3 regions of the Phytobacter sp. V69 genome follow, and region 3 is predicted to be linked to each of the others. Evidence: predicted binding sites of a transcription regulator. Region 3 holds the regulator's gene; each other region holds the start of a gene.
What was found. The regulator PurR, encoded in region 3, represses purine synthesis genes. The targets are predictions, from matches to a motif close to CANGCAAACGTTTGCNTG.
Positions count from the first base shown of each region.

Region 1 (8,047 bases), on a different contig from region 3:
CGCGCCAACCGTGTTCAGCATCTCCTGCTGTTGCTGAGCATCCGGCCCAATGTGACGTTCAATGAAAGCGCCACGGTTTTCAAGCTGGCTTAAAGTCTGTGTCATGAGCGATGGTTCCTGAAACGTGCGGTGAATCAATTTGGAAATCGTGATTTCTTGCCTGAATACGCTAAATCATTCGCGTTGCAGGAAGGCGGCGAGGTAGCGAATCCCCAGAAGCTTACAAAAGTAAGTGACTGGGGTGAGCGACGAAGCCAACGAGCCTGCAACGTGAAGGATGACGCGTATTTACTCGTCTTCTAACAGCGCTGCATAGGCAGTCGCATCCAGCAGTGCGGCAACTTCCGCTTCGTCACAGGCTTTGATTTTAAAAATCCAGCCTTCGCCGTACGGCTCGCTGTTCACCAGCTCCGGCTCTTCGCCCAGCGAATCGTTGACGGCAACGATTTCACCGCCGATCGGCGCATAAATATCGGAAGCGGCTTTAACCGACTCCGCCACGGCGCAGTCGTCACCCGCAGACACGACCAGGCCCACTTCCGGCAGGTCAACAAACACCATGTCACCCAGCAGCTCTTGCGCGTGCTCAGTGATACCCACGGTGTAGGTGCCGTCCGCTTCTTTACGCAGCCACTCGTGTTCTTTGCTGTATTTCAGATCGCCCGGTACATTGCTCATTAAATTTTCTCCAGATAAATAATGGGTTACGCGACGGCTTTACCCGCACGAACAAAAATAGGTTTGGTGACTTTTACAGGCATTTCACGGTTGCGGATCTGGACGATCGCCGTGTCGCCAATGCCCGCAGGCACACGCGCCAGTGCAATACTGTAGCCCAGCGTTGGCGAGAAAGTGCCGCTGGTGATCACGCCTTCTTTTGCGTTACCGTGCGCGTCGGTGAATCGCACCGGCAATTCGTTACGCAGTACGCCCTTCTCTGTCATGATCAGGCCGACCAGCTGCTCGGTGCCTTTCTCGCGCTGTAATTCGAGCGCCTCACGACCAATAAAATCACGGTCTGCTGGTTCCCATGCGATGGTCCAGCCCATATTGGCCGCAAGCGGTGAAACGCCCTCGTCCATCTCCTGACCGTACAAGTTCATGCCCGCTTCAAGACGCAGCGTATCGCGCGCGCCCAGACCGCAAGGCTTAACGCCCGCCTGCACCAGCTTCTGCCAGAAATCCGCAGCCTGTTCGTTCGGCAGCGCAATTTCATAACCCGCTTCGCCGGTATAGCCGGTAGTGGCGATAAACAGGTCACCGGATTCAACGCCAAAGAACGGCTTCATCCCTTCTACCGCCTGACGCTGTTCGTCAGTGAAAAGAGTCGCGGCTTTGGCCTGCGCATTCGCCCCCTGAACCGCAATCAACGACAGGTCGTCACGGACGGTGATCTCGATGGCAAAAGGTTCTGCGTGTTGGGTGATCCAGGAGAGGTCTTTTTCGCGGGTGGCGGAATTTACAACGAGGCGGAAGAAATCTTCGGTGAAGTAGTAGACGATCAGGTCATCAATAACACCGCCGGACGCATTGAGCATTCCGGTGTATAGCGCTTTGCCCGGTTTGGTAAGCTTCGCTACGTCATTTGCCAGCAGGTAGCGCAAGAATTCCCGGGTACGGCTGCCGCGTAAATCGACAATCGTCATGTGCGACACATCGAACATGCCCGCATCGGAACGCACCGCGTGGTGCTCATCAATTTGCGAGCCGTAATGCAGCGGCATCATCCAGCCATGGAAATCCACCATGCGTGCGCCGCACAGCGTGTGTTGTTCATACAAAGGAGTCTGCTGAGCCATCTTTTCCTCGTCGAATAAGCGGGGCTTTCACGTTTTCAGCGGCGAAAAATTCCCCGCATGACAAGACGCCGACACCGATCCCGGTCGCCGACGCAAACGTTCACTTTCGCCTGAACTTATCACCGAAAGCGGCTCTTAACCATAAGAGAAAATGGGTCATCACATTAGCTTATGACCATTTTTCGCAAAAAGACCTACAGAACATTAAACTGGGTTTAAGCGTAGAATGGCGCATAAAGCATCATCGATACGCGGAACTTATCGCAATCAGCAATATTTCCCACCGCAAAAGAGATAATTTTCCCGACAGTAAAAAAACGATGGATGAGAAAAACTAATCTGAAAAATGGCGTGAAATTAGAATTTTTCAAATGAGGGAAGGACTCCCTTCCCGCCAGGGGGAAGGGAAAGTGTGACGCAGTTAACGCAACCACTCCGGAAGGTCATTCAGCCCCATCGCCTGACGCAGCAACTGAGGTTTTACCCCTGGTAACGTATCCGCCAGCTTCAGGCCAATGTCGCGAAACAGCTTTTTCGCCGGGTGGGTGCCGGAAAACAATTCCCGGAATCCCTGCATCCCCGCCAGCATCAGCGCAGTGCTGTGTTTACGGCTGCGTTCATAGCGGCGCAGGTACATATGCTGCCCGATATCTTTGCCCTGGCTGTGCAGACGCTTAAGTTCGGTTACCAGTTCGGCGGCATCCATAAAGCCCAGATTCACGCCCTGCCCGGCCAGCGGGTGGATAGTATGCGCCGCATCGCCCATCAGCGCCAGACGATGTCCGGCAAAATGGCGCGCGTAGCGTCCGGTCAATGGATACACCTGCCGCTCGCTCTCTACACGGCACAGACTCAGGCGGTTATCAAACGCGATACATAGCGCCCGATTGAAATCCTCTTCACTTGCCTGCTGCATTTGTACCGCCAGCTCAGGCGGCAGCGACCAGACGATAGAACACAGATGCGGGTCAGACAGCGGCAAGAACGCGAGGATGCTTTCATCGTGGAAAACCTGCCGCGCGATGGCCTGATGCGGTTCATCGGTACGGATGGTCGCGACCAGCGCATGGTGGTTATAGTCCCAGAAGGTGAGCGGAATATCGGCTTTATTGCGCAGCCAGGAGTTGGCCCCATCGGCCCCGACGACCAGGCGGGCGGTCAGCATGCCGCCGTCTTTCAGGGTCAGAAAGGCTTCGTTTTCCCCCCAGGCCACCTGCTGCAATTCCGCCGGTGCAAGGATGGAAACGTCCGAACACTGGCGGGCTTTATTCCACAGCGCCTGATGAATGACGGTGTTTTCAATAATATAGCCGAGGTTGCTATAACCCATGCTCTGATCGTCAAAAGCAATCCGGCCGAAACTGTCTTTATCCCACACTTCCATGCCGTGATAGCAGCTTGCGCGATGGGCAATAATCGATGACCAGACGCCCAGGCGCGTCAGCAGTTTTTCGCTGGCGGCGTTGATCGCCGAAACACGCAGTTGTGCAGGGGCATCCGCTTTCAAGGGGACGGGCTCATGCTGTTCCAGCACCGCCACTCGCAGCCCGCTTCCCTGTAATCCGCAGGCCAGCGCCAGTCCCACCATGCCACCGCCTACAATCGCCACATCAACACTTTGCACAAATAACTCCAGAAGCCCGACTCAGCAGGCGTAATTGTTGCAGCCAGTTTGAGCACTGCCCAGGATCAAAATGGCAAATAAAATAGCCTGCCGCAGATATTAACGCGCCACCCAGCCCAGGGTACGCTGCGCCAGCGCATCACGCGCTGGGGTAAATAATTCCATTGCCATCAAACCGACGTTACGTCCGACAACCAGCGGTGCCCAGCGATTAGCAAAAAGGTGTACTAAGCCGTCCGTCACGCCAATCGTGGCGCACTTATCATCATGACGGCGATTGCGATAGTGCGTCAGCACGCCATAGCCACCGACATCTTTCTGCGCGGCCCAGGCATCGGCCAGCGTTTCGGCGAGGCTCATCACATCACGCATCCCCAGGTTAAAGCCCTGCCCGGCAATCGGGTGCAGCGTTTGCGCGGCGTTTCCAACCAGCACGGTACGATGCGAAATGGGTGAGGAAGCGGTCGACAAAGAAAGCGGATAGGCATTACGCGTTCCGGCATGTACGATTCGTCCCAGCCGCCAGCCAAAGGCTTTTTGTAGTTCATGGCAGAACGTCTCGTCGCTCCAACTCAGGATTTGCTCGCGTTTTTCGAGCGGGTGACACCACACCAGCGAGCAACGTCCGTGCGACATCGGCAACATCGCCAGCGGGCCGTGAGCGGTAAAACGCTCAAACGCGCGCCCCTGATGCGCCACCGAAGTGGTGACGTTGGCAATCACCGCCACCTGCTGATAAGGCGCCTGTTGCCAGCTGATGCCACACTGCGCCCCCAGCGCAGAGCGGGAACCGTCGGCGGCGACCAGCAGGGTGCCGTTGATCGTCTCACCACTTTCCAGCGCAACCGCCACGCGGTCTTCATCCCGGGAGAAAAAGCTCACCCGTGCAGGACAATGCAGCGTGACGCCGGGCGCTTTTTTCAGCAGGACGAAAAGGCGGTTACCGACATCATGCAGTTCCACCACCTGGCCGAGTGCATCAACGCGATAATCATCGGCATCCAGCGTCACGAAGCCGGCATGACCGCGATCGCTGACATGGACGGTGGTAATCGGTGTGGCTTTCTCGGCGATATGCGACCAGATGCCCACCCGCGCGAGCTGCTGGCAGGTGCCCGCCGCCAGTGCGATAGCACGCGCATCAAAGCCTGGATGGTCCTGAGAACTCGGTTCTGTCGCTTCAATAAGGTGAACAGGAAGGCGACCGCCGGTAAAATGGGAAATCGACAGTGCGAGCGTCGCGCCCGCCATACCACCACCAACAATAATCACACTCATGAGCACTGCGCCGAGGCCATCAGCGCCTCAATGTCGTCGGCCTTTTTAACGACGCTGGCGGTGAGGTTCTCATTACCGTTTTCAGTGATCACGATGTCATCTTCCACGCGGATACCAATGCCCCGGTAGGCTTCGGGTACATCCGCATCGGGGGCGATATAGAGACCCGGTTCGATGGTCAGCACCATACCTGGCTCAAGGATACGAGAACGATCCTGTCCATAGACGCCAACATCATGGACATCCAGCCCCAACCAGTGGCTCAGGCCATGCATAAAGAAGGCACGATGCGCGTTCTCGGCAACCAGGGTGTCAATTTCACCCTTGAGAATGCCCAGTTTCACCAGTCCGGTGACCATAATCCGCACCACCTCCGCATTCACTTCCTGAATCGAGGTGCCAGGGCGGAACAGGCGCAGGGCCGTTTCGAGTGATTCAAGAACAATGTCATACACGGCGCGCTGTGCAGGGGTAAATTTGCCATTCACCGGGAAAGTGCGGGTGATATCGCCGGCGTAGCCCATGTATTCGCAACCCGCGTCGATCAGCACCAGCTCGCCATCACGCATCACGCTTTCGTTTTCGGTGTAATGCAAAATGCAGCCATTCTCCCCGGCCCCGACGATGGTGTTATAGGACGGGAAACGGGCACCGTGACGGTTAAACTCGTGCTGAATTTCGCCTTCAAGCTGGTACTCAAACATCCCAGGCTTACAGGTTTGCATGGCGCGCGTATGTGCCAGCGCGGAGATTTCCCCGGCGCGACGCATCACCTCAATTTCTTCGGCGGATTTGAACAGACGCATTTCGTGCACGATGGGCCGCCAGTCGGTCACGGAGGCCGGCGCGGTGAGATTCTGGCGAGAGCCTTTGCGTAATTTTTCCAGCGCGGCAAAGACAATCTCATCGGCATACGGATATTCGCCCTGGGCGTGATAGACCACGTCCAGCCCGTTGAGCAACTGATAAAGATGTTTGCCTATTTCCGGAAACGCCAGCGCGCGATCCACGCCCAGCTTTTCTGGCGCAGCCTCCTGGCCCAGACGACGACCAAACCAGATCTCCGCCGTTTTATCGCGGATCCGGTTAAACAGGACGCTGTGGTTATGGGTGTCATCACTTTTAATCAGCACCAGCACCGCTTCCGGTTCATTAAAACCGGTGAAATACCAGAAATCGCTGTTCTGACGATACGGATATTCACTATCGGCACTGCGGGTTGCTTCCGGCGCCGCGAAGATAAGCGCCGCGCTCGCTGGGGCCATCTGCGCCAGCAACGCCTGACGGCGACGGAGATACTCAAGCTGTGTCATGACACCTCCTTTGAGAAAGATAAATTAATGCAGGGTTGGCTTACGCACTTCCGGTGCTGTCGGCTGCGGGCGGGTAAATGTGTCATGACACAGCAGCGCCGCAACGCGTACGTATTCGATGATCTCTTCGAGCGACATCTCCAGCTCTTCCTGATCTTCGTCTTCATCGTAACCGAGCAAGGCGATGTTGCGCAGATCGTCAATCGCTTCACCGGTTTCGCCGGTGACTTTGTCGAGTTTCGGCTGCGTTACGCCAAGGCCCAGCAGGAAGTGGTTGACCCAGCCAGCCAGCGCATCGGCACGATCAAACACGCTGACGTCTTCGCCGGTAGGCAGGTAAAGCTGGAACAGGAAACCGTCATCTTCCAGTGAGTCGCTGGTCGCCGCATGCATGTTGCGCAGCGCCTGTGCGAGCTCATGGCCAAATGCCAGCCCTTCGTTGGTCAGGTCATGCAACAGCGGCTGCCAGGAGCTGTCATTGTTGCCGCCACAAAGCATCCCCGCGATAAGCCCGTGCATTTCCGCAGGAATCAGGCCAACACCTTGCTGATTGAGTAACTGGCCGACATCGTTGTAACCAGGTATTTCGTTCTGTATAGACATGCGCATTCGTCGTCGTTGGGGAGAATATTCATGGTATGCTACCACTTTGGACCCTGGTGATATACCCGTCATGCTTCACGTTACATGCCTTTGCATGCACTTAGAATGATTTAAGGTATAGCAAAGAGCTTGAATCCTCTCACCAGGGTGGCTATAGTGACGCCCCTTCGCAGCCAGGACTCGGGTGTGAAGGCAGAGCGCAGTCAAACAGCAGGAAGGTGGCATGTCTGCACAACCCGTCGATATCCAAATTTTTGGCCGTTCACTGCGAGTGAATTGCCCGCCTGAACAGAGAGATGCTCTGAATCAGGCCGCGGAGGATCTGAATCAGCGGTTGCAAGATCTGAAAGTTCGCACTAGAGTCACAAATACTGAGCAGTTAGTCTTTATCGCAGCGCTGAATATCAGCTATGAACTGACTCAGGAAAAGGCAAAAACCCGTGACTACGCATCCAGCATGGAACAGCGTATTCGGATGTTACAACAGACCATCGAACAGGCGTTGCTTGATCAGGGTCGCATATCCGAAAGACCGGGGCCGAAGTTTGAATAACACTTCAAGGTTAACTATGGTAGAGTGGCCGTGAAGAAAAAATTTCTCTGAGATGTTCGCAAGCGGGCCAGTCCCCTGAGCCGATATTTCATACCACAAGAATGTGGCGCTCCATGGTTGGTGAGCATGCTCGGTCCGTCCGAGAAGCCTTAAAACTATGACGACACATTCACCTTGAACCAAGGGTTCAAGGGTTACAGCCTGCGGCGGCATCTCGGAGATTCCCTTCTTTTTTTTCTACTACCATGACACAACTTTCTGCTCTTCCCCCATCACGTCAGGAAATCCGTAAAATCATACGGCAGCGTCGTCGCGCCCTTACCGCTGAGCAGCAGCAACACTTTTCTGTTGAAGCGGCAGCCCGCATGATGGCTTATCCGCTGGTAGTTATGGCCCATACCGTCGCCCTTTTTCTCTCGTTTGATGGCGAACTGGATACCCAACCGCTTATCGAGCAGCTCTGGCGCAGCGGCAAACGTGTTTATCTCCCGGTTCTGCATCCGTTCAGTCCAGGTAATCTGCTGTTTTTGCAATACCATCCGCACAGTGAGCTGGTCATTAATCGCCTGAAAATTCAGGAACCGAAACTGGACGTACGCGATGTCTTGCCGCTTAGCCAACTGGATGTACTGATAACACCGCTGGTGGCGTTTGACAGTCAGGGGCAACGTCTGGGGATGGGTGGCGGCTTTTACGACAGAACGCTGCAAAACTGGCAGCAGTATGGGTTACAGCCGGTCGGTTACGCGCACGATTGCCAGCATGTGGATGTACTTCCGGTGGAGGAGTGGGATATTCCGCTGCCCGCGGTGGTGACGCCATCAGCGTTGTGGAGTTGGTGAATTAAAGGCTGCGGCCTGTTGCCCTCCCCCCTGCC
Region 1 is NZ_CBFFRL010000064.1:3,794-11,840, forward strand. It holds gene gcvP (aminomethyl-transferring glycine dehydrogenase) at 1-105, opposite strand, end outside; gene gcvH (glycine cleavage system protein GcvH) at 289-678, opposite strand; gene gcvT (glycine cleavage system aminomethyltransferase GcvT) at 705-1,799, opposite strand; gene ubiI (FAD-dependent 2-octaprenylphenol hydroxylase) at 2,221-3,423, opposite strand; gene ubiH (2-octaprenyl-6-methoxyphenyl hydroxylase) at 3,523-4,701, opposite strand; gene pepP (Xaa-Pro aminopeptidase) at 4,698-6,014, opposite strand; gene ACSZPU_RS11210 (YecA/YgfB family protein) at 6,039-6,617, opposite strand; gene zapA (cell division protein ZapA) at 6,841-7,170, shown strand; RNA gene ssrS (6S RNA) at 7,212-7,395, shown strand; gene ACSZPU_RS11225 (5-formyltetrahydrofolate cyclo-ligase) at 7,416-8,012, shown strand.
Region 1: gcvT (glycine cleavage system aminomethyltransferase GcvT) is a predicted target of PurR. The motif match lies at 1,889-1,906, and genes of this name have one in related genera.

Region 2 (8,047 bases), on a different contig from region 3:
CTTTGCGCCGTACGGCTGCGGATATCCTGGTGGCGGAAACGGCCTTCCATTTCATACAGAACGCCTTCGCGCAGCGCCCCGTCAGAAAGGCGGAGTTCGTTAATCGCCAGCGCGTCAAATACCCCGCAGAGGATCGCCAGACCCGGCGCGAAGACCGCTTTACGCTCATCGGACAGGCCGGGCAAACTCAGCTCGTCGAAGTTTTTGAATTTCACAACCTCGGCAACCAGCTTTTTGAGGCGCTCAGGCGTGATGATGCCGTCTTTTTCCCCTAACGCCAGCAGCACTTCGTACGCGGCTTTGATGGTACCGGATGCGCCAAGGGCGACGTCCCAGCCCTGAATACGGAACTGCCAGGCCAGGGTTTCCAGCTTCTGCGTTGCCGCAACACGGGCACGCTGGAAGTTTTCCGCATTGATTGTGCCGCCGGGGAAATAAATCTGCGCAAAGCTGACGCAGCCCATGCGACGGCTTTCCACCAGTTTAGGTTCAAAGTCTTCGCCAATGACCAGTTCGGTCGAGCCGCCGCCGATATCAATCACCAGCTTGCGGCCTTTTTCCGGCTGCGTATGTTCCACACCCATAAAAATCAGGCGCGCTTCTTCGTTACCGGCGATGATTTCGATGGGGTAGGGGATAACCTTTTCTGCACGTTTGAGAAACTCCGGTGCGTTGAGCGCCTGGCGCAACGTGTGGGTTCCTACAATACAGACGCTTGAAGGATCAAAACCTTGCAGGCGTTCAGCGAACAGCGACAGACACGCGAGCCCGCGCTCCATTGCTTCCTCACTCAGCATGTTATTGCTGTCGAGGCCATCCGCCAGATGAACGCGTTGTTTCAGACGGCCGATGATCTGCATGGCACCGTCAACAACGCGGGCAATCACCATATGAAAACTGTTCGAACCCAGGTCGACCGCAGCAAATTCCTGCGGTCGTGCGGTCTTTTCATTTATCGGCATAGATTAGTCAGACTGTTCAAGTGATGTCAGATATTCATGAATCGCGAGCTGTGCGCGCACTTTGCGGCGGTTGCCGCGCGGCACATATCGATTGCTCAGTTCTTTATCGACGTAGCGTGCTTTAACGGTATCACTGAACAGAAGCTCAATGATATCCAGTACCTGCTGTTTAAGCCGTGGGTCAAGCAACGGTGTAGCTACTTCAATACGGTAATCGATGTTTCGCGTCATCCAGTCAGCAGACGAGAGGTACACTTTTTTATCGCCGCCGTTCTCAAAAATATAGATGCGATCGTGTTCAAGGAAACGGTCAACGATACTAATTACGCGAATATTATCGCTGATGCCTTCCAGTTCCGGGATCAATGAGCACATACCGCGCACCAGAAGATTGACCGGGACGCCAGAACTGGACGCCGTGTACAGACGATCAACCAGGCCTTTATCTACCAGGTTATTGATTTTCAGCGTAATCCCGGACGGGCGGCCTTTCTGCGCGTTGGCAATCTCGGTATCGATCATTTTGTAGAGCAGATCGCGCGAGTTTTGCGGCGATACCAGCAAATGCTCGAAATTCACCGGACGGTACGGGTTCTCAATAAAGTTAAATACCCGGCGCACTTCGTTGGTGATACGCGCATCGGCGGTCAGCAACGAGTAGTCGGTATAGATACGCGCGGTCTTTTCGTTAAAGTTGCCGGTACCGATATGAGCGTAACGCACCACTTCGTCGTTTTCCATGCGCGAAACCAGGAACAGCTTGGCGTGGATTTTCAGACCTGGCGCCGAGAAGATTACCTGCACACCGGCTTCGGTCAGACGCTTCGCCCAGTGGATGTTGGCCTCTTCATCGAAACGCGCCTGTAGCTCAACCACCACGGTCACTTTCTTGCCGTTATGGGCGGCGTGGATCATCGAGTCGATAATGCGCGAGTCTTTCGCCACGCGATAGATGTTGATTTTTATCGCCAGCACGCTTGGGTCAAACGATGCCTGACGCAGCAGTTCCAGTACGTGCTCAAAGGTGTGGTACGGATAGTAGAGCAGCACATCGCGTTCGCGAATGGCGTCAAAGCCGTTACGGAATTTATCAAACCAGACGTGGCGCAGACGCGGCAGCGGTTTATTCACCAGGTTGGTTTTCCCGACGTTCGGGAAGCTGATGAAGTCTTTAAAGTTATGGTAGCGACCGCCCGGAATGATGGAGTCATAACGGGAAATGGTCAGCTTCTCGCGCAGCATTTCAACCATCGCATCCGGCATATCGCGCTGATAAACAAAGCGAACCGGCTCAGCCGTTAGACGCTGTTTCAGGCTCGAAGACATCAACTCCATCAGACTCGATTCCATCTCGTGCACCAGGTCATATTCGGCGTCACGGGTCATTTTCATCGAGTAAGCGTTGAGGGCGTCGTAATCGAAGAAGCCTTTGAAGATATCATCCAGGCAGTAACGCAGGATGTTATCCAGCAGGATCATCGGCTTGCGGCGGCGCGGCGCTTCCGGCGGCAGATTCACAAAACGCGGCACTTTGTCAGACGGGATTTCCAGCAGGGCGTAGCGAATATCATCGCCGCGGATAATTTCCACTGCCAGATAGGTGTAGTCGTCTTTCAGGAAGCGAATCAGGTTGGTTTCGCGATTGATCAGCGTCGGCGTGATGTGCTGGCGCAGATACTGTTTGAAGTAGTGACGCAGCCAGTTTTGCTGGTTGGCGGAAAGCTGGCGTTCGTTAATCAGGAAGATTTGATTGCGCGCCATTTCCAGCAGTAACTCGTTATACAGACCGTCAAATTCCTGATCGGCTTTCAGTACGCGAGCCTGGATTTTACCCAGCAGGTGGCGTGAATGGGTGTTGGTTCCTTGTCCTTGTTCTTCGCTGATAATGATGCGGCGTTTGAGTTCTGCGAAGCGCACTTTATAGAACTCATCGAGGTTGTTGGAATAAATCCCTAAAAAGCGCATGCGTTCGATAAGCGGATTACTTTTGTCCGCCGCTTCCTGAAGAACGCGCTCGTTAAAGCACAACCAACTCAGTTCTTTTTCCAGATATAGCTTTTCCTGACCCATTACAACTTACACTCCGGTTAACTCTCGGGACACGGCAATTCCTTCTCGCTATGGCGGTGTCCTCGTGTGCAGGTAAACATGTTGGCGTTCGTTTGAGTGACACCCATATTATGGCGAGCTTTGCCATTAGATGTCCAACTGTGCCAGATAAGTATGACAGTAATCCGGTTTTACCCGCAGAAAGGTGTTGCGCGCAACGATAAGTTACGCGCAGGCAAAGAAAAAATACGGCTTAATCCGCCGCGTAGCCTTGTTCAGGCAGGCTGACACCATCAAGCCAGGCTTTGTTTTCTTGCATGGCGAGGCGGCCATCAATAAACCAGCCCACGACCAGCGGGTAAATGGCATGTTCCTGCGTCTGGACGCGAGCGGTTACATCCTCTTCGCTATCGCCCTCAAATACGGGCACCTGCGCCTGTAAAATCACCGGGCCGCCGTCCAGTTCGTCGGTCACAAAGTGCACGGTAGTACCGTGAACAGCATCGCCGTTTTCCAGAACCTGGCGGTGAGTGTGTAAACCGGGATATTTAGGCAGCAGGGAAGGGTGAATATTAATAAGACGACCGGCGTAATGGGCGACGAAAGCCGGGCTGAGGATACGCATGTAGCCGGCCAGCACAACGATATCCGGGGCGTAAGCGTCGATCTCCTGCATCAGTTCGCGGTCAAAGGCTTCACGACTGGCAAATTGATCTGCGGTGAGTGCATGGGCGGGAATACTGGCTTCCCGCGCACGTTCAAGGCCGAACGCGTCGGACTTGTTACTGAATACTGCCCGGATGGTGCCATTGATTTTCTTCTGCTTGCAGGCATCAATTATCGCCTGCAAGTTGCTTCCGTTACCGGAAATAAGCACCACAATGTTTTTCATTCGATGACCACGCGTTCACTGGAATCGGATGCTTTGATAATACCGATTTTCCACGCGTTTTCACCTTTGGCATTCAGGAATGCGACGGCCTTATCTGCTTCATCAGCAGGCAGGGCGATAACCATACCAACACCACAGTTAAAGGTGCGATACATTTCGTGACGGCTGACGTTGCCCGCCGTTTGCAGCCAGTTGAACACGGCCGGCCATTGCCAGGAAGATTCGTCGATCACCGCCTGGGTATTGTCTGGCAGGACGCGCGGGATGTTTTCCCAGAAGCCGCCGCCGGTGAGGTGGGCGATGGCGTGCACGTCTACGTTTTCAATCAGCTCAAGGATAGATTTCACGTAGATGCGGGTCGGGGTCAGCAGGTGATCGGCCAGGGATTTGCCTTCAAGCTGGGTGGTTTCCGGGTCACAGCCGCTCACTTCGATGACTTTACGCACCAGCGAGTAGCCGTTGGAGTGCGGGCCGCTGGAGGCCAGCGCAATCAGCACGTCGCCGTCAGCCACTTTTGAACCGTCGATGATCTCGGATTTTTCAACCACGCCAACGCAGAAACCGGCAACGTCGTAGTCTTCGCCGTGGTACATGCCTGGCATTTCAGCGGTTTCGCCGCCAACCAGCGCACAGCCAGACTGCAGGCAGCCTTCCGCGATGCCGGTGATGACGCTGGACGCGGTATCGACATCCAGTTTACCGGTTGCATAATAATCGAGGAAAAACAGCGGTTCTGCGCCCTGGACGACCAGGTCGTTCACGCACATGGCCACCAGGTCGATGCCGATGCTGTCGTGACGTTTCAGATCCATTGCCAGACGCAGTTTTGTGCCTACACCGTCAGTGCCGGAAACCAGTACTGGCTCACGATATTTTTGCGGCAATGCGCACAGCGCGCCGAAGCCACCCAGACCGCCCATCACTTCCGGACGACGAGTTTTCTTCACCACGCCTTTGATTCGGTCTACCAGAGCATTACCTGCGTCAATATCAACACCGGCATCTTTGTAGCTGAGAGAGGTTTTATCGGTCACTGCTTGAGTCCCCACGCGTTTGCTTGCGGTATCCCCGGCATAATTCAGGCCAAAAGCTGAACTACTCAGGTTATAGAAATAAAATTCGGCGCAATTCTAACAGTGAAGGCAAACGTTTGCGAGTCCATTATTTCAGGCCGCTGAGGATTCTTACGATATACTCTTTTCCAGTCTAATTGATCCGGATCAACGCCGTACCTGTAGCGTAGCGGAAAAAAAGCGGTATAATCCGGCGATTTTTTTTGTGGCTGCCACCGTTTTGGGGAAGGAGAAGAGTATGAAGGTCGTGGAAGTAAAACACCCACTCGTCAAACACAAGCTGGGCCTGATGCGTGAGAATGACATCAGCACCAAACGCTTTCGTGAACTCGCCTCGGAAGTCGGTAGTCTGCTGACATATGAAGCGACTGCCGATCTGGAAACTGAACGTGTGACTATCGAAGGCTGGAACGGCCCGGTAGAAGTCGAACAAATCAAAGGTAAAAAAATTACCGTTGTCCCTATCCTGCGTGCCGGACTGGGCATGATGGAAGGGGTGCTGGAACACGTTCCGAGCGCGCGCATCAGCGTAGTGGGTATCTATCGTAATGAAGAGACCCTGGAGCCGGTACCGTACTTCCAGAAACTGGTTTCTAATATCGACGAGCGTATGGCGCTGGTCGTTGACCCGATGCTGGCAACCGGCGGTTCTATGATTGCTACCATCGACCTGCTGAAAAACGCAGGCTGCCACAGCATCAAAGTGCTGGTGCTGGTTGCTGCCCCGGAAGGCCTCGCCGCGCTGGAGAAAGCGCACCCGGACGTTGAGCTGTATACCGCGTCCATCGATAAAGGCCTCAACGAGCACGGATACATTATTCCGGGCCTCGGCGATGCCGGCGACAAAATTTTTGGTACGAAGTAAATGCTTTAAAAATAAAAGCCGACTTTGAAAGTCGGCTTTTTTTTGGCGTAAACCAGAACAGAATCCGCCTGATTTCCTCACGCCGTTCACCAGACGGTGCGATGAACGATGAGCGGAACACAAACAACAACACTTAGAACTTAGAGGAAAACACTATGACGCGCCGTGCTATCGGGGTGAGTGAAAGACCGCCGCTTTTACAGACAATCCCGCTTAGTTTACAGCACTTGTTCGCTATGTTTGGCGCAACCGTGCTGGTGCCAATCCTGTTTCACATTAACCCGGCCACCGTGCTGCTGTTTAACGGTGTCGGTACGCTGCTGTATCTCTTTATCTGTAAAGGGAAAATTCCGGCGTATCTGGGTTCCAGCTTTGCCTTTATTTCCCCGGTACTGCTGCTTCTGCCGCTGGGCTACGAGGTGGCGCTGGGTGGCTTTATCATGTGCGGCGTGCTGTTCTGCATCGTGTCCTTCATCGTGAAGAAAGCGGGCACCGGCTGGCTGGATGTGATGTTCCCGCCTGCGGCAATGGGCGCAATCGTTGCCGTTATCGGTCTGGAACTGGCGGGTGTTGCTGCCAACATGGCCGGTCTGCTGCCTGCTGATGGTCAGTCTGCGGATTACAAAACCGTGCTCATCTCACTGGTCACACTGGGTGTCACCGTCTTTGGTTCCGTACTGTTCCGCGGCTTTATGGCGATTATCCCGATCCTGATCGGCGTGCTGGCCGGTTACGCGCTGTCGTTTGCGATGGGTGTTGTGGATACCACGCCGATTGCCAACGCACACTGGTTTGCCCTGCCGACGTTCTACACCCCGCGCTTCGAATGGTTTGCTATCTTCACCATTCTGCCAGCTGCGCTGGTGGTTATCGCTGAGCACGTGGGGCACCTGGTGGTTACTGCGAATATCGTGAAGCGTGACCTGATCCGTGACCCGGGTCTGCACCGTTCCATGTTTGCCAATGGTCTCTCAACCATCATCTCCGGTTTCTTCGGCTCAACCCCTAACACCACCTACGGTGAGAACATCGGCGTGATGGCGATCACCCGCGTTTACAGCACCTGGGTTATCGGCGGTGCGGCTATCATCGCGATTCTGCTCTCCTGCGTCGGTAAACTGGCGGCGGCGATTCAGATTATCCCGGTTCCGGTGATGGGCGGTGTCTCTCTGCTGCTGTACGGTGTGATCGGCGCATCCGGTATTCGCGTGCTGATCGAATCCAAAGTGGATTACAGCAAGGCGCAAAACCTGATCCTGACTTCCGTTATCCTGATCATCGGCGTCAGCGGCGCGAAAGTGCACATTGGCGCGGCTGAGCTGAAAGGTATGGCGCTGGCGACCATCGTCGGTGTTGCGCTGAGCCTGATCTTCAAACTGATCAGCGTTCTGCGTCCGGAAGAAGTGGTACTGGACGCCGAAGACAGCGACGCAAAACAGCATTAATGCTTGCTCTGCAAACCGGGCCTCGTGCCCGGTTCAAACGCGGTAAACTTTTTGCTAAACTTACCGCGTTTTGTTAAAGCCCCTGTTGAGGTACGTCTGAACACACCGGCGCAGCTTTCTCTGCCACTCTATCTTCCTGACGATGAAACTTTTGCGAGTTTCTGGCCGGGCGATAACCCTTCTCTGCTGGCGGCATTGCAAAATGTCCTTCGCCAGGAACACAGCGGATATATCTATTTCTGGTCGCGCGAAGGCGCAGGGCGTAGCCATTTGCTTCACGCCGCCTGTGCTGAGCTTTCTCAGCGTGGCGATGCGGTGGGCTATGTGCCGCTCGATAAACGCACCTGGTTTGTACCGGAAGTGCTCGAGGGAATGGAACATCTCTCGCTGGTCTGCATCGACAATATCGAATGTGTCGCAGGCGATGAGCCCTGGGAGATGGCAATCTTTAATCTCTATAACCGTATTCTGGAGTCGGGGAAAACCCGGCTGCTGATCACCGGCGATCGCCCTCCACGCCAGTTGAATCTCGGGCTTCCGGATCTGGCTTCGCGCCTTGACTGGGGGCAAATCTACAAGCTGCAACCCCTTTCTGACGAAGACAAAGTGCAGGCGTTACAGTTGCGTGCGCGGCTGCGTGGGTTTGAATTGCCGGAAGATGTGGGGCGTTTTCTGCTTAAGCGCCTGGACCGCGAAATGCGTACGCTTTTTGACACGCTGGATCAGCTCGACCGTGCGTCTATTACCGCGCAACGTAAACT
Region 2 is NZ_CBFFRL010000023.1:2,386-10,432, forward strand. It holds gene ppx (exopolyphosphatase) at 1-962, opposite strand, end outside; gene ppk1 (polyphosphate kinase 1) at 966-3,032, opposite strand; gene purN (phosphoribosylglycinamide formyltransferase) at 3,265-3,903, opposite strand; gene purM (phosphoribosylformylglycinamidine cyclo-ligase) at 3,900-4,937, opposite strand; gene upp (uracil phosphoribosyltransferase) at 5,215-5,841, shown strand; gene uraA (uracil permease) at 5,997-7,286, shown strand; gene ACSZPU_RS05130 (DnaA inactivator Hda) at 7,383-8,047, shown strand, end outside.
Region 2: purM (phosphoribosylformylglycinamidine cyclo-ligase) is a predicted target of PurR. The motif match lies at 5,043-5,060, and genes of this name have one in related genera.

Region 3 (8,047 bases):
TCGCAAATTAAGCGCAGTTTAGCGATTTGCGCACTTTCAAGTTGCTCAGCATCTTTCCAGTAGGCGCAAGAGTATTGCATCTGTGGGTCCAGCATGCGGGTAAAAAGGTCGTTACCTAAATCGTAATGCTCTTTCCCGACGATCCATGCGCGTTTTTTGGATTGCAGATTAAATAATCTTGCCCCGGCGATACGAAGGGTATCTTTGAAATGGTGCGGAAGCTGCTTTTCCAGTCCGGCACGCAGCACTTTACTAAAAAAAACGTCCAGCCGGTCGCACTCCCACCAGCCGTCCATATAACTTTCCCCCAGTCCGAGCGACCCCTCCTGCAAAACACGTTTAAAAAAATCAGGGTTTTTCACCTGAATATCAGATGCCGACGGTCCATTAACCTGGATACCGGCGCGGCTCAGCAGCTCGTTTGCTATACGGAACCAGTTATCATCCCGTACGCTAACCTCTTCTATACACGATGAACTCATAACTTCTCCACCACCAGCAAGTGATCAGAACCTTCAAAGAGCGTAGCTGCTTTTTGAGGCATGTGAGAAATCTCACGGTTTTGGGCCGTGAGGCTGATATCCGACGTAGAACAGAGGAAGGGAGATGACCCTTGCCAGAAAGGCCTTCCGTGGTCAAACGGGAGCGCTCCGGCCCCCGTTAATGCATAATATTTATCGTATTTGTAACTAGCCGAAAAAGAGTATAGGCCTCAAAATCCAGTGATACAACAGAAAACTCTTAGCAAGCTAATCACTAAACTGTAACATAGTCGCTGATGCAACTATGCGTGCGAGGACGATTCAGTGGTCTCATCTGTGTGATAAACATCACTTTCTTGCGGTTGCATACGGTAGCCCAACGTGGCCAGAACGACCGTTGACAGCATCACGCTGGTGGTGGCGAGAAGCGGGTGAGCAATCAGGCCTGATACCACCAGGCTTGCGACGAAACAGAGTCCCAGTTGCAGCGTATTCTGTAGCGCTGCCGCACGTCCGGTCGCGTGCGGGAAGGGGCGTAGCGCCTGAGCCACAACAATCGGATAGATTGCGCCGTTTGCCATCGCCATCAGGCAGAAGGGGATCAGCAGGGAGGTCAGCGAGGCGCCAGGCAGTAGTCCCACGCCCCAGGTTGCGACCACGCTCAGCGCAAACGCTGCCAGCAGCCACGGCAGTAAACGGGCACCGGACCATTTTTGCAGCGCGGCACGACAGCCGTAACCCCCGACTAAAAAGGCGATGGTCTGTGGCACATAGCTCAGGCCGATAATCGCCGGGCCATAACCCATCTCATGCAGAATAAACGGCGAACCGGTAAGCCAGGCAAAGAAGCTGGCGGAGCAGGCGGCATAAATCAGCACGTTACCACGGTAGGCTTTATCGCGTAGCAGAGCGCTAAACGTCAGCGCTTGCTCGCTTTGTGCCGGTTTGTTCGCGGCAGGGCGCAGACGCAAGGCCGGAAGCATCAAAATCAGGGTGATAACAAACAAGGTGGCGAAGATGGCCTGCCAGGAGAAATGCGCCAGAATCCAGCTGCCGAGCAGCGGTGCGAGGGCAGGAGATAACCCGACCAGCGGCATAATGGTGGCAAAAATACGGTTTGTACGCTGCGCTGGATAGTAATCCGTCACCAGCGCCTGCCAGGTGACGGCAGCCGCACAAACTCCCACAGCCTGCACAAAACGCAGCACCAGCAGCCAGACCGCATCCTGAACCCAGAGCATACCAAGACAACTCACGGCAAAAATGGCCAAACCGCTTAGCAAAATAGGCTTACGGCCGTAGCGATCCGACAGCGGTCCCCACACCAGTTGGGCGACGGCAAAACCAGCGAGAAACAGGCTCAGCGTGGCGCTGACCGCTGCGGCAGAGGTATGTAAATCTTGCTGAATGTCGGCAAAGGCAGGCAGGTACATATCGGTGGCTAAGAAGCCTAGTACGCTTAAGCCCGCGAGCCAGACTAAAAATCCTTTTCCAGGTTGCATGGCAGATCTCTTTTTTAGGCAGGTAAACAGGGCTCCAGAGTCTAAGGAGTGCAAGTCGGCTTGTGAAACGCTAATATTTGTCCGGTGGTTTCAAAATTTTTGCAGGCAGATTATGTGGTCAGAATATTCACTGGCAGTGGTTGATGCCGTGGCACGTAACGGCAGTTTTAGCGGTGCTGCGCAAGAGCTGCATCGCGTGCCTTCTGCGGTCAGCTATACCGTGCGCCAGCTTGAAGAATGGCTTGCGGTGCCGCTGTTTGAGCGCCGACACCGGGATGTTGAGCTGACGCCCGCCGGGGTGTGGTTTTTGAAAGAAGGGCGTTCTGTTATCAAAAAAATGCAGATCACCCGGCAACAATGCCAACAAATCGCAAATGGTTGGCGCGGTAAGCTCTCTATCGCGGTCGATAACATCGTCAAACCGGAACGTACCCGGCAGATGATCGTCGATTTCTATCGCCATTTTAGCGATGTTGAACTGCTGGTTTCCCAGGAGGTCTTCAACGGCGTCTGGGACGCGCTGGCCGACGGACGCGTTGAGCTGGCTATCGGCGCAACCCAGGCGATTCCGGTCGGGGGCCGTTATACCTTCCGTGATATGGGTATGCTGAGCTGGAAATGCGTGGTCGCCCGCCATCACCCGCTGGCCGCGATGACGACACCGCTCAGTGACGATACGTTGCGCAACTGGCCATCGCTGGTGCGGGAAGATACATCGCGGTCACTGCCGAAACGCATTACCTGGCTTTTAGATAATCAGAAGCGCGTTGTCGCTCCGGACTGGGAATCCTCTGCTGCCTGTCTGTCGGCCGGATTGTGTATTGGGATGGTGCCCGCGCATTTCGCTCGTCCGTGGATCGATCGCGGCGAGTGGGTGGCGCTGGAACTGGAAAACCCTTTCCCGGACGCCGCCTGTTGCCTGACCTGGCAGCAAAATGACGCCTCACCGGCGCTGAGCTGGTTATTGAGCTATCTGGGTGACAGTGAGACGCTGAATCGGGAATGGTTGCGGGAGCAGGAGTGAGCTGCTCCCGGCGAGATTAACGGCGGTAGTCGCGGAACGGACCGTCGGCAACCGAACGGCGTTCAATCAGGCGCGGATGCACTTCGATGGACTGCGACTCTTCACGTTTATTGACGATGCGGTCCAGCAGCATGTTAAACGCAGTCTCACCCAGCGAGTCTTTCGGCTGATGAATGGTCGTCAGCGATGGGGTGAAGAAACGCGAGTTGCGCACGTTATCGTATCCGATCACCGAAATATCCTGCGGTACGCGCAGGCCCATTTCGTCGGCGGCGCACAGCGCACCCATCGCCATAATGTCGCCACCGCAGAACACTGCGGTCGGGCGAGATGACTGGGTCAGCATTTGTTGCATCGCGCGATAACCGGACTCCGGCTCGAAGTCACCCTGCACGATCCAGTTTTCCGGTACCGTGATGTGGGCTTCTTCCATCGCTTTCATAAAGCCGCTAAGGCGGCCTGCACCGGTATTACGCTCAAGCGGGCCCGGGATCACGCCAATCTCGCGATGCCCACGTTCGATCAGATAGCGGCCAGCCATATAGCCACCGGCAAAGGCGTTATCAATTACCGTGTCGGTAAAGTCGGCTTTGGCTTCGCCCCAGTCCATCACCACCATCGGAATATGGCGATATTCTTCCAGCATGCTGAGTAACGTTTCCGGATATTCAGAACACATCACCAGCAGACCGTCGACGCGCTTTTGCGCCATCATTGACAGATACGCGCGCTGCTTTTCCAGGTTATTCCAGGCATTGCCGAGAATAAGGGTGTAGCCTTTCTGGAAACAATTTTTCTCAACCGCCTCAATGATCTCGGCGAAATAAGCCGCTTCGCTGCTGGTCGCCAGTAAGCCAATAGATTTTGTGTGATTGACTTTCAGGCTGCGGGCAACGGCGCTGGGCGAATAGTGTAGTTCTTTAATTGCTGCCCAAACGGCGTTACGCGTCTCTTCAGCAACGAAACGCGTCTTGTTAATTACATGTGATACGGTTGTGGTGGAAACGTTTGCTCGCTTCGCTACGTCTTTAATCGTTGCCATCAGATCTTACTCCAGACCATATCGTAAACTCCTGATAATACAAAAGGTAAACGTTTGCCTACCATCACCCTGTACCCATAGAAGGGATTGCATTACGCCGGGAAAAAGACACTGGACGTCAGGAGGGGAGTCAATGGCCGGTACGCTAATAAATTTAGCGTCGAATTTTGTCTTATCTTGAACAAAAGGGGAAGCGCTAAAACGTATATCAATCTAAATCCAGCAAGATTTTTACGTTTATTTATGCAAAAATGCGTTACATCACTTTTTGTGTGGAAATTAATAAGGGGAAAAATTGATGAGCACCGACCTGAAGTTTTCTTTAGTTACCACCGTTATCGTTCTCGCTCTGATTGTTGCTGGCGCGCTGACGGCGGCACTGCATTGATTTATCCAGGGGAGAGTTCTCTCTCCCTCATCTTTTCCCACCATTGTCATCAAATCAGCAATAGTCTTTTCGCATTTCGCTAACTTCTGTTTTTTGTGATTGATGTCATACTTTTGGCTTCTGTGACGGTGTCGCGCGTCGACACGGCAATTCCGGAGTCTATTTATGAAGATCAATTTCCCACTGCTTGCCCTGGCGATTGGCGCTTTTGGCATCGGTACAACCGAATTTTCACCGATGGGTTTACTACCCGTTATCGCCCAGGGTGTGGATGTGTCGATCCCGGCAGCGGGTATGCTTATTAGCGCCTACGCCATCGGCGTGATGGTCGGGGCGCCGCTGATGACGCTGCTGCTTTCACACCGTGCCCGGCGGAATGCGCTGGTATTTCTGATGGCGATTTTTACCCTCGGCAACGTGCTGTCGGCAATATCACCTGATTACACAACCCTGATGCTCTCCCGCATTATTACCAGCCTGAACCACGGTGCCTTCTTTGGTCTGGGTTCGGTGGTGGCCGCAAGCGTGGTGGCGAAAGAAAAACAGGCCAGCGCGGTGGCAACCATGTTTATGGGGCTGACGATCGCCAATATCGGCGGGGTGCCTGCAGCAACCTGGCTGGGTGGGGCGATTGGCTGGCGTATGTCGTTCCTCGCAACGGCAGGGCTGGGTGTTATCGCCATGGTCAGCCTCTATTTCTCCTTGCCGAAGGGCAGTGCAGGTGAACGGCCTGATGTGCGCAAAGAGTTGTCGGTATTAATGCGACCGCAGGTGGTCTCTGCACTGTTAACGACCGTGTTAGGGGCAGGGGCGATGTTCACGCTTTACACCTATATTTCACCGGTTCTGCACCGTATTACCGATGCCACGCCGGCCTTTATTACCGCGATGCTGGTGCTGGTGGGTGTGGGTTTCTCCATTGGCAACTACCTTGGCGGCAAACTGGCTGACCGTTCCGTCACCGCGACCCTGAAAGGCTTCTTGCTGTTATTGATCGTGATTATGGCTGCTATCCCCTGGCTGGCGCGCAGTGAAGTTGGTGCGGCTATCAGCATGGTTATCTGGGGAGCGGCAACCTTTGCGGTGGTTCCGCCGCTGCAGATGCGCGTGATGCGTGTGGCACATGAAGCGCCAGGATTGTCATCGTCAGTGAATATTGGGGCGTTCAACTTGGGTAATGCACTGGGTGCAGCAGCAGGCGGTGCGGTGATCTCGGGCGGCCTGGGCTATACCGTTGTGCCAGTTACCGGGGCGATTATTGCCGGGATGGCATTACTGTTGGTGCTGTTCTCCGGCAGAGCCAATGCAGAACGCAACTGCGCTGCGGCGGAATAAAAAACAGGAGGGTTTCCCCTCCTGATGATTACGCGGCGAGATTCTTCGCGACAAACTCCCAGTTGACCAGCGCCCAGAAATGCTCCAGATAATTTGGACGGGCGTTGCGATAGTCAATGTAGTAAGCGTGTTCCCACACATCCACAGTCAGCAGCGGTGTGGCGTCGGTGGTCAGCGGCGTTCCGGCATTAGAGGTCGAAACGATAGCCAGCTTGCCATCGGCGTTTTTCACCAGCCACGTCCAGCCTGAACCAAAGTTCTTCACCGCGGCATCCGTGAATTTCGCCTTAAACTCTGCGAAGCTGCCAAACGCATCGGCGATGGCGGCGGCCACTGCGCCTGTGGGTTCACCACCCGCGTTCGGGGCCAGACAGTGCCAGTAGAAGGTATGGTTCCAGACCTGAGCCGCATTGTTAAACACGCCGCCTTCGGAGCTACGAATAATCTCTTCCAGCGTTTTGCCTTCAAGCGGGCTGCCTTTAACCAGGTTATTCAGATTGGTGACATAAGCCTGATGGTGTTTGCCGTGATGGTACTCCAGCGTTTCCGCAGAAATATGCGGGGCCAGGGCGTCTTTTGCATACGGTAATGCAGGTAATTCGAACGACATTGCTTCTCTCCTTATTGTTTTAATGCACTCAATAACCTTATTGAGTGTAAGGGTAGGGTAGCAAATCGAAACGGGAGAAAAAAGAGAGAGTTACCTGCCACCGGAGCGGCAGGTAATGGGATTAGCGGATCGTTTTTGGCGTAACCATTCTGCGGGCACCCACATAATGACGCTGCCAGTAGTCTTCGCTTAATGAGGTAATCTGAATATCCTGGCCGCTGCGCGGTGACTGAATGAATTTGCCGTTGCCGACATAAACACCCACGTGGTCAGCAGTACCACGACCTTGCGTACGGAAGAACACCAGATCGCCGCTTTCCAGTTCCGCGACGTTGACCGGAGAGGCATCACGCAGGTGATACATTTCGTTTGCGGTGCGGGGAATGCGGAATTTCACCAGATCTTTATAGGCGTAATAGACCAGACCACTGCAATCAAACCCGGTCATCGGGGAGGTGCCGCCCCAATGGTAAGGTTTGCCAATCTGATTCATCAGCTTGGACATTGCGGTTTTCTGTACTTTCTGGATACGGACTTTGTGTGCTTCTGAAATGGCAACAGGTTTGCTGCCTTTCACTTTTACACAATGCGGCTTATGGCCTTTACGCTTTGTGCATTTTTCCGTCATAGCGGTAGCGGCGATGGGAGTCGGGCTGGTTTTACTGTGACGGGAGGAATTCTTACTGGTGGTTTTTTTGCTGCTGGTTGACGATTTTTTCGTCACTGCTACTTTTTTCGTTCCGGCTTTAGCCGTTGTTTTTTTTTCGGTGCGACTGCTTTTCTTTGATGTTTTTTCGGTGGTGGTTTTTTTCTTACTCTCGGATGCTTTCGCCAGATGCGTTGTCTTATGCACAGCCGAGTCTTGCGTCTGCTCGGAAGCATGCGTGAGTGGCGTGAACGTCAACGTGGTGAACAACAAAGCACAGAGCGTGATCGAAGCTTTATGAATTCGCGCCACTGAGCAATCCCCTGATAAGTGCAGGCATTCAATAATGCTTGCGTATGATTTAGAACCGCGTCGATTCTAATCTATAAAAAGCAGAAAAGTTAATAGGGTTTTTGCATCTAAAACTGTGTTTCGTTAGCGAGCGCAAAAAAAATAACCAATCGAGGCTGGAAGAAGCTCAAATGTTGAACTATCACCGTGCGGACAGAGGTAAGATAAGTCACATTTTGAAGGCAACTTATGGCGACAGGCGATAAAATAATGAGTGGTGAACAAAATGTTATTTTCGGTTAAGCACCTTAACCGTTACAATGACGACTATCTGCCGAGAAGAAGTTGAAGGAAGCAAGACAATGAGCTCTACCATTGAAAAGATCCAGCGCCAGATCGCTGAAAACCCGATTCTCCTGTACATGAAAGGCTCTCCGAAGCTGCCAAGCTGCGGCTTCTCCGCACAGGCTGTACAGGCGCTTTCCGCCTGTGGCGAACGCTTTGCCTACGTTGACATTCTGCAGAACCCGGACATTCGCGCCGAGCTGCCGAAATACGCAAACTGGCCGACTTTCCCGCAACTGTGGGTTGACGGCGAACTGGTTGGCGGTTGCGATATCATCATTGAGATGTATCAGCGCGGCGAACTGCAGCCGCTGATCAAAGAGACTGCAGCGAAGTACAAATCCGAAGAACCGGACGCGGAATAATCTCTGCGCAATAAAAA
Region 3 is NZ_CBFFRL010000018.1:10,725-18,771, reverse strand. It holds gene cfa (cyclopropane fatty acyl phospholipid synthase) at 1-482, opposite strand, end outside; gene punC (purine nucleoside transporter PunC) at 785-1,984, opposite strand; gene punR (DNA-binding transcriptional activator PunR) at 2,097-3,008, shown strand; gene purR (HTH-type transcriptional repressor PurR) at 3,025-4,050, opposite strand; gene cydH (cytochrome bd-I oxidase subunit CydH) at 4,349-4,438, shown strand; gene ACSZPU_RS04265 (MFS transporter) at 4,604-5,773, shown strand; gene sodB (superoxide dismutase [Fe]) at 5,802-6,383, opposite strand; gene ACSZPU_RS04255 (C40 family peptidase) at 6,505-7,341, opposite strand; gene grxD (monothiol glutaredoxin 4) at 7,683-8,030, shown strand.